Regions from separate parts of the Lysinibacillus sp. G1-3 genome, predicted to be linked through region 3. Evidence: riboswitches for the same ligand, from Rfam matches in the RefSeq annotation. Region 3 holds a riboswitch; each other region holds the start of a gene.
What was found. Region 3 has a riboswitch for S-adenosylmethionine ahead of ACVYAD_RS16545 (Na+/H+ antiporter NhaC family protein). Riboswitches for the same ligand answer to the same signal wherever they lie in the genome.

Region 1 (5,471 bases), on a different contig from region 3:
GTGGCGTCGGCCATTGTGCCGGCACGAACAATACTTTTGCGCCATCTAAAGCGTGAGCACGTAGCCATTCTGGGAAGCGAATATCATAGCAAATCACACCTGCAGCCTCGATATCACCAAGGGCAAAGCGATTCATTTCATCCCCTGCTTCTAAATATAAATGCTCGTCCATCAATCGGAAAAGATGTGCCTTGTTATATTCACCTACTAACTCACCATTGTTATCAAACGTATACATCGTGTTGAAAAATTTATCGCCCTTCTTCGTTGAAACAGAGCCTCCAACAATATGTACGCCAAGCTCTTTCGCTAGGTTTGATAAAAATGCTTTCGAACGTTCTCCATTCACATCTGCAAGCTCTGATAATTTTTCAAGTGCATAGCCTGTATTCCACATTTCCGGTAATACAATAATTTCTGCACCTTGTTTTGCCGCTTCACGAATCTTTTCTTCCGCACGAGCAAAATTTTCTTCTACTTTGCCAAAACCAACATTTAGTTGGATACACCCAATTTTCATCTTAATTCCTCCCCTTCTCCCAAAAGTATTTCTTTTACTGCATTTGTGCTTTTCTATATTTCATTATACTACAATTGAAAATGATATCGCTGTTGTCTGAGCTTAGAGCAGCTTTGGAACAAAAACAAAAAGACCAGGATCTCAGCAATAAAGTGAGCCCTGGCCTTTTCGCGAAAGTGAATCTTACTAATCATTTTTGCTCTTAGTTTTAGATTCTATTAATTAGTACGATTAAGATTAATAAAAGTTACAGTAATTAAAAAAAAATTAAATATTATTTTAAAGGGCTTAAAAGTAAGGCCAAAACCTATGTTTTATGGGCATTGTTAAGATGCCTCAGATGTTGTTACAATGACAAGGCATAATTACGTTCGGAATCTTCTTTGTACTTAGGCTCGCATGCTCTCTGTTTGTATTTTGTGCGTCCATCTTTATAAATTGAGACTCTAGACAATTAGTAAAAAAAGTAATAATATTTGCATCAATTATTATTTTCTAAAAAGGAGAACATGCATGGAATTCTCAAAAAAACTACAGCAACTCCCGACTCAATTTTTTGCAGCATTGGTGCAAAAAGTGAATAGTGCTTTAGCAGAAGGGCGCGATGTTATCAATCTCGGTCAAGGCAATCCAGATCAGCCCACTCCCCAACACGTTATAAAAGCGTTACAGGAGGCAGCTGAAAACCCTCAAAATCATAAATATTCTCCATTCCGCGGCCTAGTAGAATTACGTCAAGCAGCTGCAGACTTCTACAAACGTGAATACAATGTTGATATTGACCCTGAAACTGAGGTAGCTATTCTTGGTGGTACAAAAATTGGTCTTGTTGAGCTACCATTAGCGGTTTTAAACCCCGGTGATACAATGTTATTACCCGATCCTGGATATCCAGATTACTTATCTGGTGTTGTATTAGGTGATGTTAATTTTGAAGTTATGCCACTATTTGCAGAAAATGATTTCCTGCCTGATTATCATGCTCTTTCTGATGACGTAAAAGAAAAGGCTAAGCTACTTTACTTAAATTACCCGAACAACCCAACTGGTGGTACTGCAACACTTGAATTTTTCGAGGAAACGGCGCGCTTTGCTAAAGAGCACAACATGATCGTCTCACATGATTTCGCTTACGGTGCAATTGGATTTGACGGCAAGAAACCTATTAGTTTCCTGCAAGCGGAAGGTGCCAAAGAGGTCGGCATCGAGATGTATACATTATCTAAAACATACAATATGGCAGGCTGGCGTATTGGATTTGCAGTTGGTAACGCTGATATTGTTGCGGCTATTAATCTTATTCAAGATCATCTATTTTGTAGTCAATTCCCTGCCGTACAACAAGCAGCAGCGGTTGCCCTTACAGCATCACAGGATTGCGCGAATACGCTAAGAGCGACTTATGAGCGTCGACGAAATGTTCTTATCGAAGAAGCACAGCGCATTGGTTGGCAAGTAACGGCACCAAAGGGCTCTTTCTTTGCATGGCTCCCTGTTCCATTAGGTTATACAAGCGAGCAGTTTGCTGATGTATTGCTCAACAAAGCTGATATCGCAGTAGCTGCTGGCAATGGCTTCGGTCAATACGGTGAAGGCTATGTTCGTGTAGGTTTACTCGTAAGTGAAGAACGCTTACGTGAAGCGGTCAGCAGAATTGAAAAATTAAACCTATTTAACTCATGAACATTTGATTCCCTCTATCAAAAAAACTGTCCCATCAGCTCACGCTTGCTAAGGGACAGTCTTTTGATCTCACTATCTTTTGTGGTAGCTCTAGCCCTTCTTCTATTGGATAACATTGGTCATAACCCATTTCTTCATACGGACACACCACCCCACTAATCGCTCATAGAGCCATGAAAATGCGTTTCATATCTCCCACCCCACACATAGTTGACTCTCACTAACATTCCCACCCATCTCCCTTAATGGAATATTGTAATAAAATAAAAAATTTTAAAAATTCCATTGACTTACCATAACCAATAATTTATATTAGTCCTATCGGATTTACAAAAAAATATTATAAATCTCTTATCAAGAGTAGCTGAGGGACTGGCCCTATGAAGCTCGGCAACCTCCTTTTTTAAGGAAGGTGCTAAATCCTGCAAACGATATCGTTTGAAAGATAAGAGAGGACACTTTTTTATGAGCCTCTCTTAATTTTTTAAGAGAGTTTTTTTTATCTTCATTTACATGAAGATAAAAGCCTCTGGCGAATGTCACGGATTTTAAAAAGGAATGAATTGTGCTAGCACAATTCAAAATCCGGACAGCAATTACGCCAAGGCGAAATTGTTTTTTATACAAACCGATAAAACAACTTTGGAGGTATGTCTCATGAAAAAGAAAAACAAAATTTTACTAGGTTTAGCAAGTCTCACATTAGTAGCAGCATTAGTAGGTTGCGGTACTAAAGAAGATAAAGGTAGTCAAGGTAAGGCTATTAATGAAAATAAAATTGTAGTAGGTGTAACTTCTGGTCCACACGAACAAATTGCAGAAATTGCTGCAAAAGTTGCCAAAGAAAATGGCTTAGAGGTAGAACTAAAAACGTTCTCTGATTATGTTTTGCCAAATACATCGTTAGCCGAGGGTGATCTTGATGTAAACAGCTATCAACACAAGCCTTTCCTCGATGCATTTAACAAAGATCACAAAACAGATTTAGTGCCAGTAGGAAAAACAATTTTAACTCCAATGGGCATTTACTCTGAGAAATATAAATCATTGGATGAAGTTCCTGATGGTGCTACTTTCGGATTACCAAATGATCCAACAAACGGTGCTCGTGCTCTATTTGTTCTTCAAGAGGCAGGCATCATTAAATTAAAAGAAGGTGCAGACTTAACAGCTTCTACTCGCGATGTGGAAGAAAACAAAAAGAATTTTAAATTCATTGAATTAGAAGCTGCACAAATTCCGAAGCAGCTTAGTGAAGTAGATGTGGCAGCTATTAATACGAACTTCGCTCTTGATGCTGGTATTGATCCTAAAAAAGACTCCATTCTTTTAGAATCTACTAACTCTCCATATGTAAACTACATCGCGGTACGTTCTGAAAACGAGGATGACCCAGCGATTAAAAAATTTGTTGAAGCCTATCAATCTGATGAAGTACGCAAATTTATTGAAGAGGAATTCAAAGGTTCTATCATTCCAAGCTGGTAAGTAACGATGAAGGGCCTTTCATAAATTAAGAATCTGCGAGACTCCTATAGGAATGCTAGCAGATTCTTGCTTTATAAAAGGACTTAGAAAGGAGATATCACAGTATGATTCAACTAGAAAATATAACAAAAGAATTTAAAACTAAAAAAGGCATCGTTAAAGCAGTAGATGGCATTAACCTACATGTCAAAAAAGGTGAAATTCATGGGGTTATTGGCTACAGTGGTGCAGGAAAAAGTACCCTTATTCGCTGTGTTAATTTATTAGAGCGTCCAACAACAGGTAAAGTATTGATCGACAATGTAGATATTACTTCCCTTTCTTTAAACGACCTTCGCGAAACGCGTCAAAAAATCGGCATGATCTTCCAGCATTTTAATCTCTTAAAAACAGCGACCGTTTACAACAATATCTCGGTACCATTAAAGCTTCTAGGCTATAACGACTCTGAAGTGAAAAAACGCGTTGCAAAATATGCAGAAATTGTTGGCCTAACAGAGAAATTAGATAGTTATCCTAGCCAGCTTTCGGGTGGTCAAAAGCAACGTGTCGCTATTGCACGTGCACTAGCCCAAGAGCCTGAGATTTTACTCAGTGATGAAGCGACAAGTGCTCTCGATCCTGAAACAACTGACGCTATTCTTGAGCTTCTCTTAAAAATTAACCGTGAACTGGGCATCACTATTTTACTCATTACACATGAAATGAATGTTATTCAAAAAATTTGCGATGATGTATCCGTTCTTGAATCAGGGACGGTTGTGGAATATGGCTCTGCTATAGAACTATTTTCGAAGCCTCAGCACCCAACGACACGAAAGTTTTTAAACACTATTTCTCAACGTAATTTATCTCCTTCCCTTATCGAGCAATTGAATCTTTCCGGAAGTGTGATTCGTTTAACATTCCTTGGTGAAAGTACCGGGAAGCCATTACTTGCAGAAGTCAGCAAAGTTTATGATGTACAACCAAATATTTTAACAGCCAATATCATTGAATTAAAAAACGGCATCGTCGGGAATATTGTCGTGCATCTTCACGGTGAGGCACATATCGTAGAAAAGGCACTTAAATATTTTACAGAAAACGGGGTAGACGTTGAGGAATTAGGAGGCGAATTAAATGAATAGCATTCAAAGCTTCTTTGCAGACTGGTCAGATGTTATTGGGCAATCCATTATCGAAACCTTTCAAATGGTCGGGATTTCATTATTGTTCTCTATTTTAATTGGGATCCCTTTAGGGCTTTTAATCGTTTTAACCCGACCAGGGCAATCATTTGAAAATAAATTTCTCTATCAATTTTTCAATTTATTTATTAATATTATTCGCTCTGTACCGTTCATTATATTACTATTCTTCATTTTACCGTTCACGAAGCTGATCGTTGGCACAACTATTGGTGTAAAAGGTGTTATTGTGCCGCTTGTTGTTTATACAGCGCCTTATATTGCGCGACTTATGGAAACGGCACTATTGGAAGTTGATCCAGGTGTTGTGGAAGCTTATACAGCAATGGGTATTAAACGTCGTCACATCATTTGGAATGTCTTACTACGTGAGGCTCGTCCATCCATTATTTTAGGCTTAACAATTGCCACAATCGGTCTGATAGGAGCAACAGCAATGGCTGGAATGGTTGGTGCTGGTGGTTTAGGTGATCTCGCATATCGTTACGGTCATTTACGCTATGAGGTCGATGTGATGTATGCGACAGTGTTTATCTTAATCATCCTTGTTCAGATTATTCAATCAATGGGTAACCGCTTTGCTGCGAAAC
Region 2 (5,471 bases), on a different contig from region 3:
AAGGAACTTCATCCTTCATCTCATCTCTACCTTCTACACTGCGCGTTAAAGTTTCTATAGTAATTTCATGAGTCAGCTTCACATTTGCAGTCAGGGCACTTAAACTAGTTAAAGCATTTGATAATTTACCTGGCAGTAGCTTTAAATGAAGCCATGGTGAAGTTAAAATAATTCCTGCGCATTCATATTTTCGTTTTTGCATGGTATGTAGTAATAGTGTCGCACCAAGCCCATGTCCTATTAAAAAGACAGGTAGATTATACGAAAAAGCATTCTCGATCAAATGCCTTGTATATTTGTTGTATTCTTTAAAATCTTCATCGTGAACATTTGAAAATCCTTTATTCACTCCATGATTAGGTAAATCCCCCATGACTATGTGGAAGCCTTCCAATCTTAATTTTTCTATAAGCCATGCATACCAGCGGTGATTTTCATATGCACCATGAAGAATTGCAACCACAGCCTTTGCTTGTCCATCAGCTTCCCATTTCCACATTTCACATAGTCCTCCTAAAAAAATAATTACACAATGATTATAACGAAATATCTAGCTCATTTTAATTTAATATTTCCATCAAGTTGCGTATTTGATACGATAATATTACATCATAGAAAGAAAAGAGGCGATTCTCATGATCTATCCATTTAAAGGTAAAACACCCAATATTGATCCATCTGTATTTATTGCCGATTATGCGACCATAACTGGTGACGTTACAATAGGTGCTGAAACAACTATTTGGTTTAACACAGTTATTCGAGGGGATGTATCACCGACAATTATCGGAAAAAGAGTTAGTATTCAAGACCTCTGTTGCTTGCATCAAAGCCCTAAATATCCACTAATTATCGAAGATGAGGTAACAGTCGGACATCAAGTAACTTTACATAGCTGTACGATTCGTAAGAAAGCCTTAATAGGTATGGGCTCTATCATATTAGACGGAGCGGAGATTGGAGAGGGTGCATTTATTGGGGCGGGTAGCCTTGTTCCTCCAGGCAAAGTCATTCCTCCAAATAGCTTAGCATTAGGGCGTCCCGCAAAAGTTGTAAGAGAATTAAATGATGAAGATATAGAAGATATGGAACGCATCATACATGAATATGTAGAAAAAGGCCAATACTATAAATCTCTTCAACCAAAAAATAAATAGTTCTTTCAACTAAATCAAAGCAGCTCCACGTTGCTTGGACAACCGATCCCCACGTGATTGTATATGTCGCTTATTTTTTGATCAATTATGCCTCGGCATAATTGCGTCCGGAATCGGCTTTGTGCTTAGGCCTGCGTGAGGGCCGACACGATGTCGGTCATTTCGGTAATGCCACAGGACATGTCCCTTTTACCGATGTAGGTCAGTTAGTCGTTATCGCATGAATGCGATGGTTTTAGGCTAACATCCCCTAAGCACTCTTTTCTGATTCCGTGACATCCACCGGGGGCTTTAACTTCTTTCAACGGGTGTTTAGACACCCGCTGAAAGAAGTTAAAAACAACGAAAGGGGCAATAGCATGTTAAGCCCCTTTCTGTAATAGTATCTTAAAATATTTGTCCAACTACTTTATTACTTTAGCTGAATAGTTTATAAACCTGCTTTTTCTTTTAATGCGTCTGCTTTGTCCGTTTGTTCCCAAGGTACATTTAAGTCTGTACGACCGAAGTGACCATATGCTGCAGTTTGCTTATAAATTGGGCGACGAAGGTTAAGCATTTTAATAATCCCTGCTGGGCGTAGGTCAAATAGCTCGCGTACCCATTTTACAATTTCACTTTCCGTAACTTTTCCTGTCCCGAATGTATCAACAGCAATAGATACAGGTTGAGCAACACCAATAGCATAAGCTAGTTGTACTTCAGCTCGATCTGCTAAACCAGCTGCTACGATATTTTTTGCCACATAGCGGGCTGCATATGCCGCTGAACGGTCTACCTTAGTTGCATCCTTACCAGAGAAAGCACCACCACCATGACGGGCATAGCCACCGTATGTATCAACGATGATTTTACGTCCAGTTAGACCAGCATCTCCTTTTGGACCACCAATTACGAATCGGCCAGTTGGGTTGATGAAATATTTAGTCTCGGCATCTAATAATTCACTCGGAACAACTGGAGCAATAACGAATTCTTTTAAGTCTGCTTGAATTTGCTCAAGTGTAGCTTCTTCGTCATGCTGTGTAGAAATGACAATCGTATCAACTCGCACTGGTACATTGTTTTCATCATACTCAATTGTTACTTGTGTTTTTCCATCTGGACGTAAATAACCTAGTTCACCAGATTTACGTACTTCCGTTAAACGACGAGCCAATTTATGCGCTAAACTAATTGGTAACGGCATAAGCTCTGGTGTTTCGTTACATGCATAACCGAACATTAAGCCTTGGTCACCTGCGCCAATTGCTTCAATGTCAGCGTCTGTCATAGAGCCTTCACGTGCCTCTAATGCTTGGTCAACACCTTGAGCAATATCAGGTGATTGTTCACCAATAGCAACAAGTACTGCTAGATTTTCAGCATCAAAGCCATATTTCCCACGTGTATAACCGATTTCTGCTACAGTATCACGAACGATACCTTTAATGTCTACATAAGTAGACGTAGTAATTTCTCCTGCTACTAATACTAAACCAGTAGTTACTGTTGTTTCACACGCTACACGTGCGTTTGGATCTTCTGCTAAAATAGCATCTAAAATGGCATCCGAGATTTGATCACAAATTTTGTCTGGATGTCCTTCTGTTACACTTTCTGATGTAAACAGTCGACGTTTTGTCATTTGGTTTTCCTCCAATTACTTTTACAAATAATATTTGCGAATTAATACGGTACTCATTACCCATGTCAAGCCCGCTCCTATAGATTGAACTCTAAAGCAGTTGTCGCTGTCGCTACGTTTCACTACGCTTTCGCATAAAAAACAACTACTGCTTTTAACACGAGGTTTTCGAAAGATCCGTCATTATAATAAGGAAAGGACTATATACTTACCTTTACATTCGTTTTTAACAATAAAAAAATCCTTTTCTCACGCTTACTTTACATGAGGAAAGGAATAATGACTTCGTAACCTTTCACTCTTATCGTTCAAGGGGTTTCCCTTGCATCAGGTTGGCACCAGCGCATGTCGTGAAATAGTTCATGCAGGTTGCCGGGTTTCACAGGGCCTGACCCTCCACCAGCTCGGGATAAGAGTATCCGTTCAATATCTCATAATACGGAAAAGGTCGAACGTTGTCAAATATTTTTAACTTCTTTCAGCGAGTGCCCAAACACCCGCTAAAATAGGGAAACTCAGTGTAAGAACGCCACGTCCTGTAGCATTACCGAAAGCGAAAATCATGTCGGCTCTCGTGCTGTCACTGTCGCAAAGACAAAAACACATTGCTGTCACTACGTTAACACTGCGCTTTCGCAAAATAACGTCTACAGGCATAAGCACAAAACCGATTCCGGACGCTTTGTTTATCTATAGCGAAAGCAAAGCGTTAGCTACAGTTATACCATTATTATGAAACTCATTTGTATTATCCTGTAAATTCAAACAAAATAATCCCTACTCTCCACCTCACATCATGTGTTAACATATGTGTAACCCTTTACAGCACATTTTGTAGTGAAAGCAAAGCGTCAGCTACGGAACATGTGGTGGATGAAAATGATTGTAGCCCCTTTTCAATCGAAGACAAGCTCCAACTAATAAAAAACAAGCTGAAAACTTCACATCCTGTGCGAACCTCATATAAGCCAAAAGCTTCTAGAACACAATTTTGCTGTGTCGAAAGTGATTGACTGATCACTTATAATAAATAGGGTAAAAAGCATTATCAAAACGAATCAATTTACTTTTTGTCGTTTTCTTGAAAAGTAATAAAATCTGAAAAATAATTTCTGAATTAGTATAGATTATTTAAGCAATTGTGTTATACTATTTTTGAAATTAAGAAAATCTCCCTCAGACTCAAGGGAATACTATAAAAAAGGATGGTATTTAATCGATGAATTCAGTAGAAATTGCAAACGAACTGAAGGAATTATTAAGCGGCAGTAACATTAATGTTCAACTTTCAGTACCACAATTAGCTGAAAAAGCTACTTCTCGTGGTGAAGCTATGTTAACAGTAGATGGCGCAGTTCGTGCAGAAACTGGCAAATACACTGGTCGTTCACCTAAAGATAAATATACGGTAGAAGAAGAGAGCACAAAAGATAAAATTGACTGGGGAAAAGTTAACCGACCAATTTCTTCTGAAGTGTTCGATAACTTATATGTAAAAGTAGTAAAATATTTAAAAGAACAGGACGAATTATTCGTATTCAAAGGCTTTGCTGGTGCTGACAAAGATTCTCAATTAAGCATTCAAGTAATCAATGAATATGCTTGGCACAATCTGTTCGCTCATCAATTATTTATCCGTCCAACTAAAGAGGAATTAGCTTCTCATGTTGCTGACTTCACAGTTATCTCAGCTCCTAATTTCAAAGCAGACCCTGCCGTTGATGGCACTGCTTCTGAAACATTCATCATTGTATCACTTGAAAAGAAAATCATCCTAATCGGTGGTACTGAATACGCTGGTGAAATCAAAAAGTCTATTTTCGGTATTATGAACTACTTATTACCACAACAAGGCATCCTTTCAATGCACTGCTCAGCAAACGTTGGTGAAGCTGGTGATGTTGCATTATTCTTCGGTTTATCTGGTACTGGTAAAACTACTTTATCAGCAGATCCTGATCGTAAGCTTATCGGTGACGATGAACACGGATGGTCTGATAACGGTGTATTCAACATTGAGGGCGGTTGCTACGCAAAAACAATTAACCTTTCTGCTGAAAAAGAACCAGAAATCTACAACGCAATTCGCTTCGGTTCTGTTTTAGAAAACGTAGCTGTTGATCCAGAAACTCGTGTTTGTGACTATGATGACGGTTCATTAACAGAAAATACACGTGTAGCTTATCCAATTCAATACATTGAAAATATTGTTGATCCATCTGTTGCTGGTCACCCAAAAACAATCATCTTCTTAACAGCTGATGCATTTGGTGTATTACCTCCAATCAGTAAATTAACAAAAGAGCAAGCAATGTACCACTTCCTAAGCGGTTTCACATCTAAACTTGCTGGTACAGAACGTGGTGTAACAGAGCCAGAACCAGTATTCTCTACTTGCTTCGGTTCTCCATTCCTTCCACTTCCAGCAACAGTTTATGCTGAAATGTTAGGTCAAAAAATTGACGAGCACGGTGCACAAGTATTCTTAGTGAACACTGGTTGGACTGGTGGCGAATATGGTACTGGTAGCCGTATGAAGCTTTCTTACACTCGTACAATGGTGCGCGCTGCAATTGATGGTAAATTAACTGATGTTGAAACAATTCAAGATTCAGTATTCGGTTTAAACATCCCAACTACTATTGAGGGTGTACCAACTGAAGTGCTTAATCCTCGTGATGCATGGG
Region 3 (5,471 bases):
GAAAAAAATCAAGTATTATATGATTTTAATTGCCATTTACTTAACTACGATTCAACTAAAACAATTGATGATTTTTTTGAATATCAAGTTAAAAAAGGGCCAGATAGAATCGCATTGATTTGCCAAGATAGAAAATTAACCTATAAAGAACTAAATGAAAAATCAAATCAATTAGCACATTTATTGCGCCAAAAAGGTGTTAAACCAGAAAAATTAGTTGGTTTAATAGTAGAACGATCAGAAGATTTGATAATTTGTATGTTTGCTGTCCTTAAAGCGGGAGGAGCATATCTCCCAGTTGATCCAGCTTACCCGTTAGAACGTATTAATTATATGTTTGAACAAGCAGACATAAATTTACTATTAACTCATAGCCATTTAAATATAGAATTATCAATTCCTTGCGAGAAAATATATTTTGACGATTACCCTTTACATCATTATCCTACTAGTAATTTGGATAAATTACATGATGTAAATAATCTAATGTATACTTTATATACTTCTGGTTCAACCGGTCAACCAAAAGGAGTTGCTGTTGAACATAGAAATGTTGTAGGCTATTATCATAGTTTTAGAAATGAATTCAACATAAACGAAAATGATATTATGCTACAACAATCAACAGTATCATTTGATATTTCTGTAGAAGAAATTTTCCCAATCTTGCTTACAGGCGGAACTTTAGTTATAGCTTGTAGGGATGATGTAGCCTCTACAGAAAAACTTCTAGATATAATGAGAAATAATAAAGTCACAATGATTAGTGGATTTCCACTATTATTGAATGAATTAAATAAATATCCTCTTGTAGAATCATTGCATACAATGATTAGCGGAGGCGATGTGTTAAGAAAAGAATATATCAGTAATTTGATTGACAAAGTAAAAATATATAACACCTACGGCCCTTCTGAAACTACTGTTTGTATTTCATATTTTGAAGTAACAAGTAAGAAAGTAGGAAATAATATTCCAACTGGTAAACCTATTGCTAACTATAAAGTCTATATTTTAGATAAAAATCGTCAGCCTGTCCCTATTGGTGTTCCTGGAGAAGTATGTATATCAGGCGTAGGCGTTTCTCGAGAATATTTAAATCGTCCTGATTTGACTAGTGAGCGTTTTACGCAAAATCCATTCGTAGAAAATGAGAAAATGTATATTTGTGGTGATTTAGCACGATGGTCACCTGATGGGAATATTGAATTTTTGGGTAGAATTGATAATCAAATAAAAATTGGCGGGAGAAGAACTGAGCCTGGTGAAGTTGAAGAAAAACTTTTACAACATCCTTCCATTGAAGAGGCTTGTGTTATTGCAAGAGAAAATAAAAATAAAAATAAATATCTAACGGCTTATATCGTGATGAATGAGCAAAATTCTGCCATAGAATTAAAAGAATACTTGCTGCAATTTTTGCCTGATTTTATGGTACCGTCTTATTATGTTGAATTAAATAAATTACCTTTAACGTTAAATGGTAAAGTCGATAAAAATAATTTAGCAGTTATTTTAGACTAAGTATACAGAATTTCAGGAATGTTAAAATCTTCATTATAGTATAAAACCTCTATTAAAGATTATGCCATATTAATAGAGCGTGGGATTAACGAAATTTAATCTCTACCTTTTAAAGTTTAAAAAGCTGAATACAAAAAGCTCAATAGTATTGGTCGTTCCTACCATATCTATTGAGTTTTTTAAATTTGTCTTTTCTTCAAGATTCGTCTGTTAAAGAAATCAATCAGAAAGTATTAGAACGTTACCCTCAATTTATAGAATTTAAAAATCGGACAAAACCTTCCACAGATTCTGACATAAAAGCATTTTTTATCTTTTATTAGTTTTATAATTCATTTATTGCTCTCCACTCGAGTGCCATATACATCAATTGTTGATGGAATATATGCATATTTTCGTGTCAACAAATCACTTACAGAGTTATAACTACTAAAGTCATTATCTATTTCCATCTTCATCTTACTATTCTTGCCTACACCATATACCCGTACTAGCCAAATTTCATCCTTATACAGAATGAACTTTTCCAATTCAGGATAAGTAATTGAATAGACTGCGCTTGTACTTGTTGATGTTGTACCCTTCACTTCAATTTTTATTGGTTTTGGAGGAGTCTGTGGTTGTAAATAATCGAATGCTGTAATATCGTATCCTAATCCATCACCTTGTGTTTGCGCTACATGCTCTACCTGATCTCCGTATTTTTCACCGAATACTTCTATTACTTTCTTTTTCACATATTCAAATACTTTTTGCTCTGCAATATCACCAATTTTTTTACGCTTTTTCAAGTCTTTTTGTAGCTGGTCTTGACTTACCACTCGACCCCGTTTCTTTGTACTGCCCGCTATCTTATTATTAACTCTAGACTCTCCTTGCTCGTAACTAGAAGTAGCAAACGTTTCCTCGTTAATTTCACCATCTTCTATTAGTTCTACTTCTACTTCAGGGATATCTTCATTAAGAAAACTATCAAACAAGCTAGCCCAAGCTTCAGGACAAGGAAATAAATAAGCCTGATTTCCTCGTCCATTTTCTTGAAAGGCTGAATATTTTTGCGGACGATCAGATTCCATATCTCCCCAAACATCTCTAATCATAATTGGATGTTCTAAAATTGTGTAATCTACATCCACCTTATAACCTTCATCTGACCATAGATTTTTTTCCTGCAGCTCATGCGGTTGTTCTGCAATATAACAATCTGAAGTTGCTATACCTACCGCTCGAATCGCTTGATCATAACAGCTGTAAATTTTATTACCAGCCTTAATTGTAGCCATCCGTTCGTACGCATGATTGCTATTTCCACTTTTATTTTTTTGCGGGGACCACATATATCCCCCGATAATTTCTTCCTCGTGTGTAGCATTTTGCATAACAATAAAATTACTCATATATTCACCCTTAGTTTCAAGAAACGTTCCATTTCAATTTTAATATTATTTAAATATTGTATTTTTACTATAATTCACGATTATAACATTGTCAAAAAAATCCATTATTAGGTGGATAATATTAGCTTTGAAAAATTAAAGACACTAAATTTCGCGAAAAGCTTCTCTTTATTTACTGAAACAGCCTAAAACAGATGACCTTTTTGAAATTGATTAAAAATAAGTTGCAAATATAGATGTTTTATTATAATATTTCATTATTGTGCAAAAAATAATATGTTTTTCTTCTTATCAAGAGAGATGGAGGGACTGGCCCTATGAAATCTCGGCAGCGGAACTTTGTGAGTAAGTTACTGTGCCAAATCCAGCAAGCAAAGGCTTGATAGATAAGAGGAGTGTTTTATAGATATAAGACCTCTTCTTGTTTTCAAGAAGAGGTCTTTTTTAGAGGAAAATGGACAAAGACGTATCCATTTTTAATTTTTGGAGGTAGAACAATGAAGAAAGAAAATCCATGGGCGCTAATCCCATTTGTTGTTTTTTTAGTTTTATTTATTGGTTCAGGGGTTATTACAGGTGATTTTTATGCATTCCCTGTTATTGTAGCCATTGCCATTTCGGGCGCTGTGGCTCTGGCAATGAATCGAAAAGAATCGTTTTCGAATAAGGTTGATATTTTTTGTAAAGGCGCTGGAAATTTAAATGTCATGCTGATGGTTGTTATTTTTCTATTAGCTGGAGCCTTTTCAGAGGTAGCAAAAGGCATGGGGGCAGTGGATTCCACTGTTAACTTTGCTTTGTCAGTCATTCCGCAAAACCTGCTTGTCGTAGGCTTGTTCATCATCGCTTGCTTTATCTCCCTATCAATGGGTACATCGGTAGGAACAATTGTTGCACTGGCGCCAATTGGAGTTGGGATCAGTGAGCATACCGACTTTTCCATGGCTTTAGTAATGGCAGCGATTGTTGGCGGATCGATGTTTGGCGATAATTTATCCTTTATTTCAGATACAACCATTACTGCCGTTCGTTCACAAGGCGTACAAATGAAAGATAAATTTAAGGTGAATTTTTGGATTGTGTTGCCGGCAGCTGTTGCAACAAGCATTTTTTTAGGAGTTATCACAATGGGCGAAACCGCGGCACAAGTAGAGCATTTAAGCTATAGTTGGGTAAAAATTGTTCCCTATGTATTGGTTATTATTTTTGCGCTAATTGGAATGAATGTCTTCCTTGTTCTTGCATTTGGAATTGTTCTGGCCGGGGCTGTTGGCTTAGCGGATGGTAGCTATCAGTTAATGGACCTTTTCCAAAAGATTGGCGAAGGAATGTCAGGCATGTATGAAATGGCATTTCTTGCAATCTTAATAGCTGGAATGGTGGAGATTATTAAGCTTAACGGAGGAATTGACTTCCTACTTCACCTTGCCACACGAAGAATTAAATCAAAAAAAGGTGCCGAATTTGGGATTGCCGGCCTTGTGGGCCTAACTAATTTATCTACGGCCAATAATACAGTTGCTATTTTAATTGCTGGCCCGCTTGCAAAAAATATTGCTGACCAGTATGGGATTGAGCCAAGAAAATCCGCAAGTATTTTAGATATTTTCTCCTGTACAACTCAAGGGCTTCTGCCGTACGGAGCCCAATTCCTAGCAGCCGCAAGCGTAGCCGGAATATCGCCAGTTAGTATGCTGCAGTATTCTTTCTACCCGATTTTGATAGGGATTTGCGGGGCTATTGCTATCCTTATTGGATACCCGAGACCAAAGAAAGCCTAAACTTTATCACTTTAAAGTGGCGATGTAACTTTAAAAATATTGATTATCTTGAAATAATCCAATTGTTTTGAAAAGAATTTAATCAAAACAATTGGATTTTTTATTTGAGGCTATTCATAAATATTTTTTTAGTTATTCTTCAGCGCTTTTATTGCATCATCAACATAAGGTACTTTGCTCCATAAATCCACATCGCCAATAATGACTAATCGATATTTTGCTCTAGTTACAGCCACATTTAGAATATTAGGTTTCAAACCTACCCAATTTGCAGCCCTTATGCCATTTTTTGCATCGCAACCAAGAACAAAAATGACTTCGTTAGCTTCTTTACCTTGAAAAGTATGAACAGTACCACAACTTCGATCTACCCATTCTTCAATCATTTCAAAGTTTAGCTCTCTAAGATTACTTTTCAACATCAACTTTAGGTTTCTTTTAATGCTCGACACAACCGATTTAAATGGACTAATAATATATAAATTCGGTAATCCTTTTTGAAGTATAATAGCTTTCATCACCATGTCTGACACAATTTCTCCTTGTTCAGCAACAAAATGATCTTTACCTCCTACTTCGACTCCTTTTACATCAATCCATGTAGATTTTTCAAGCAATAATAACAAATCTTCTTTGGGTCCTAAGGTTTGTTTAAACATACGACCATTATAAGCAATATTATTTGAAATCGAAAACATCGGATCTAAACATCGCCTATGAATAACAAGCGGACACCCTAACCAAATTTTATCGTTTAAATATTCTCTGT

Region 1: it holds a riboswitch for S-adenosylmethionine, as region 3 does, so the genes downstream of both, ACVYAD_RS15570 (MetQ/NlpA family ABC transporter substrate-binding protein) here and ACVYAD_RS16545 (Na+/H+ antiporter NhaC family protein) in region 3, are expected to answer to the same signal.
Region 2: it holds a riboswitch for S-adenosylmethionine, as region 3 does, so the genes downstream of both, metK (methionine adenosyltransferase) here and ACVYAD_RS16545 (Na+/H+ antiporter NhaC family protein) in region 3, are expected to answer to the same signal.

What each region holds. Positions count from the first base shown of each region.
Region 1 covers NZ_JBWHYQ010000013.1:149,285-154,755, forward strand. The annotation lists gene ACVYAD_RS15560 (carbon-nitrogen family hydrolase) at 1-520, opposite strand, end outside; gene ACVYAD_RS15565 (aminotransferase class I/II-fold pyridoxal phosphate-dependent enzyme) at 1,034-2,203, shown strand; SAM riboswitch class I at 2,552-2,655, shown strand; gene ACVYAD_RS15570 (MetQ/NlpA family ABC transporter substrate-binding protein) at 2,861-3,691, shown strand; gene ACVYAD_RS15575 (methionine ABC transporter ATP-binding protein) at 3,796-4,821, shown strand; gene ACVYAD_RS15580 (methionine ABC transporter permease) at 4,814-5,471, shown strand, end outside.
Region 2 covers NZ_JBWHYQ010000014.1:145,267-150,737, forward strand. The annotation lists gene ACVYAD_RS16275 (alpha/beta hydrolase) at 1-499, opposite strand, end outside; gene ACVYAD_RS16280 (gamma carbonic anhydrase) at 636-1,157, shown strand; gene metK (methionine adenosyltransferase) at 1,588-2,784, opposite strand; SAM riboswitch class I at 3,083-3,200, opposite strand; gene pckA (phosphoenolpyruvate carboxykinase (ATP)) at 4,004-5,471, shown strand, end outside.
Region 3 covers NZ_JBWHYQ010000015.1:31,352-36,822, reverse strand. The annotation lists gene ACVYAD_RS16555 (non-ribosomal peptide synthetase) at 1-1,524, shown strand, start outside; gene ACVYAD_RS16550 (protein NO VEIN domain-containing protein) at 1,857-2,921, opposite strand; SAM riboswitch class I at 3,207-3,314, shown strand; gene ACVYAD_RS16545 (Na+/H+ antiporter NhaC family protein) at 3,419-4,702, shown strand; gene ACVYAD_RS16540 (DEAD/DEAH box helicase) at 4,831-5,471, opposite strand, start outside.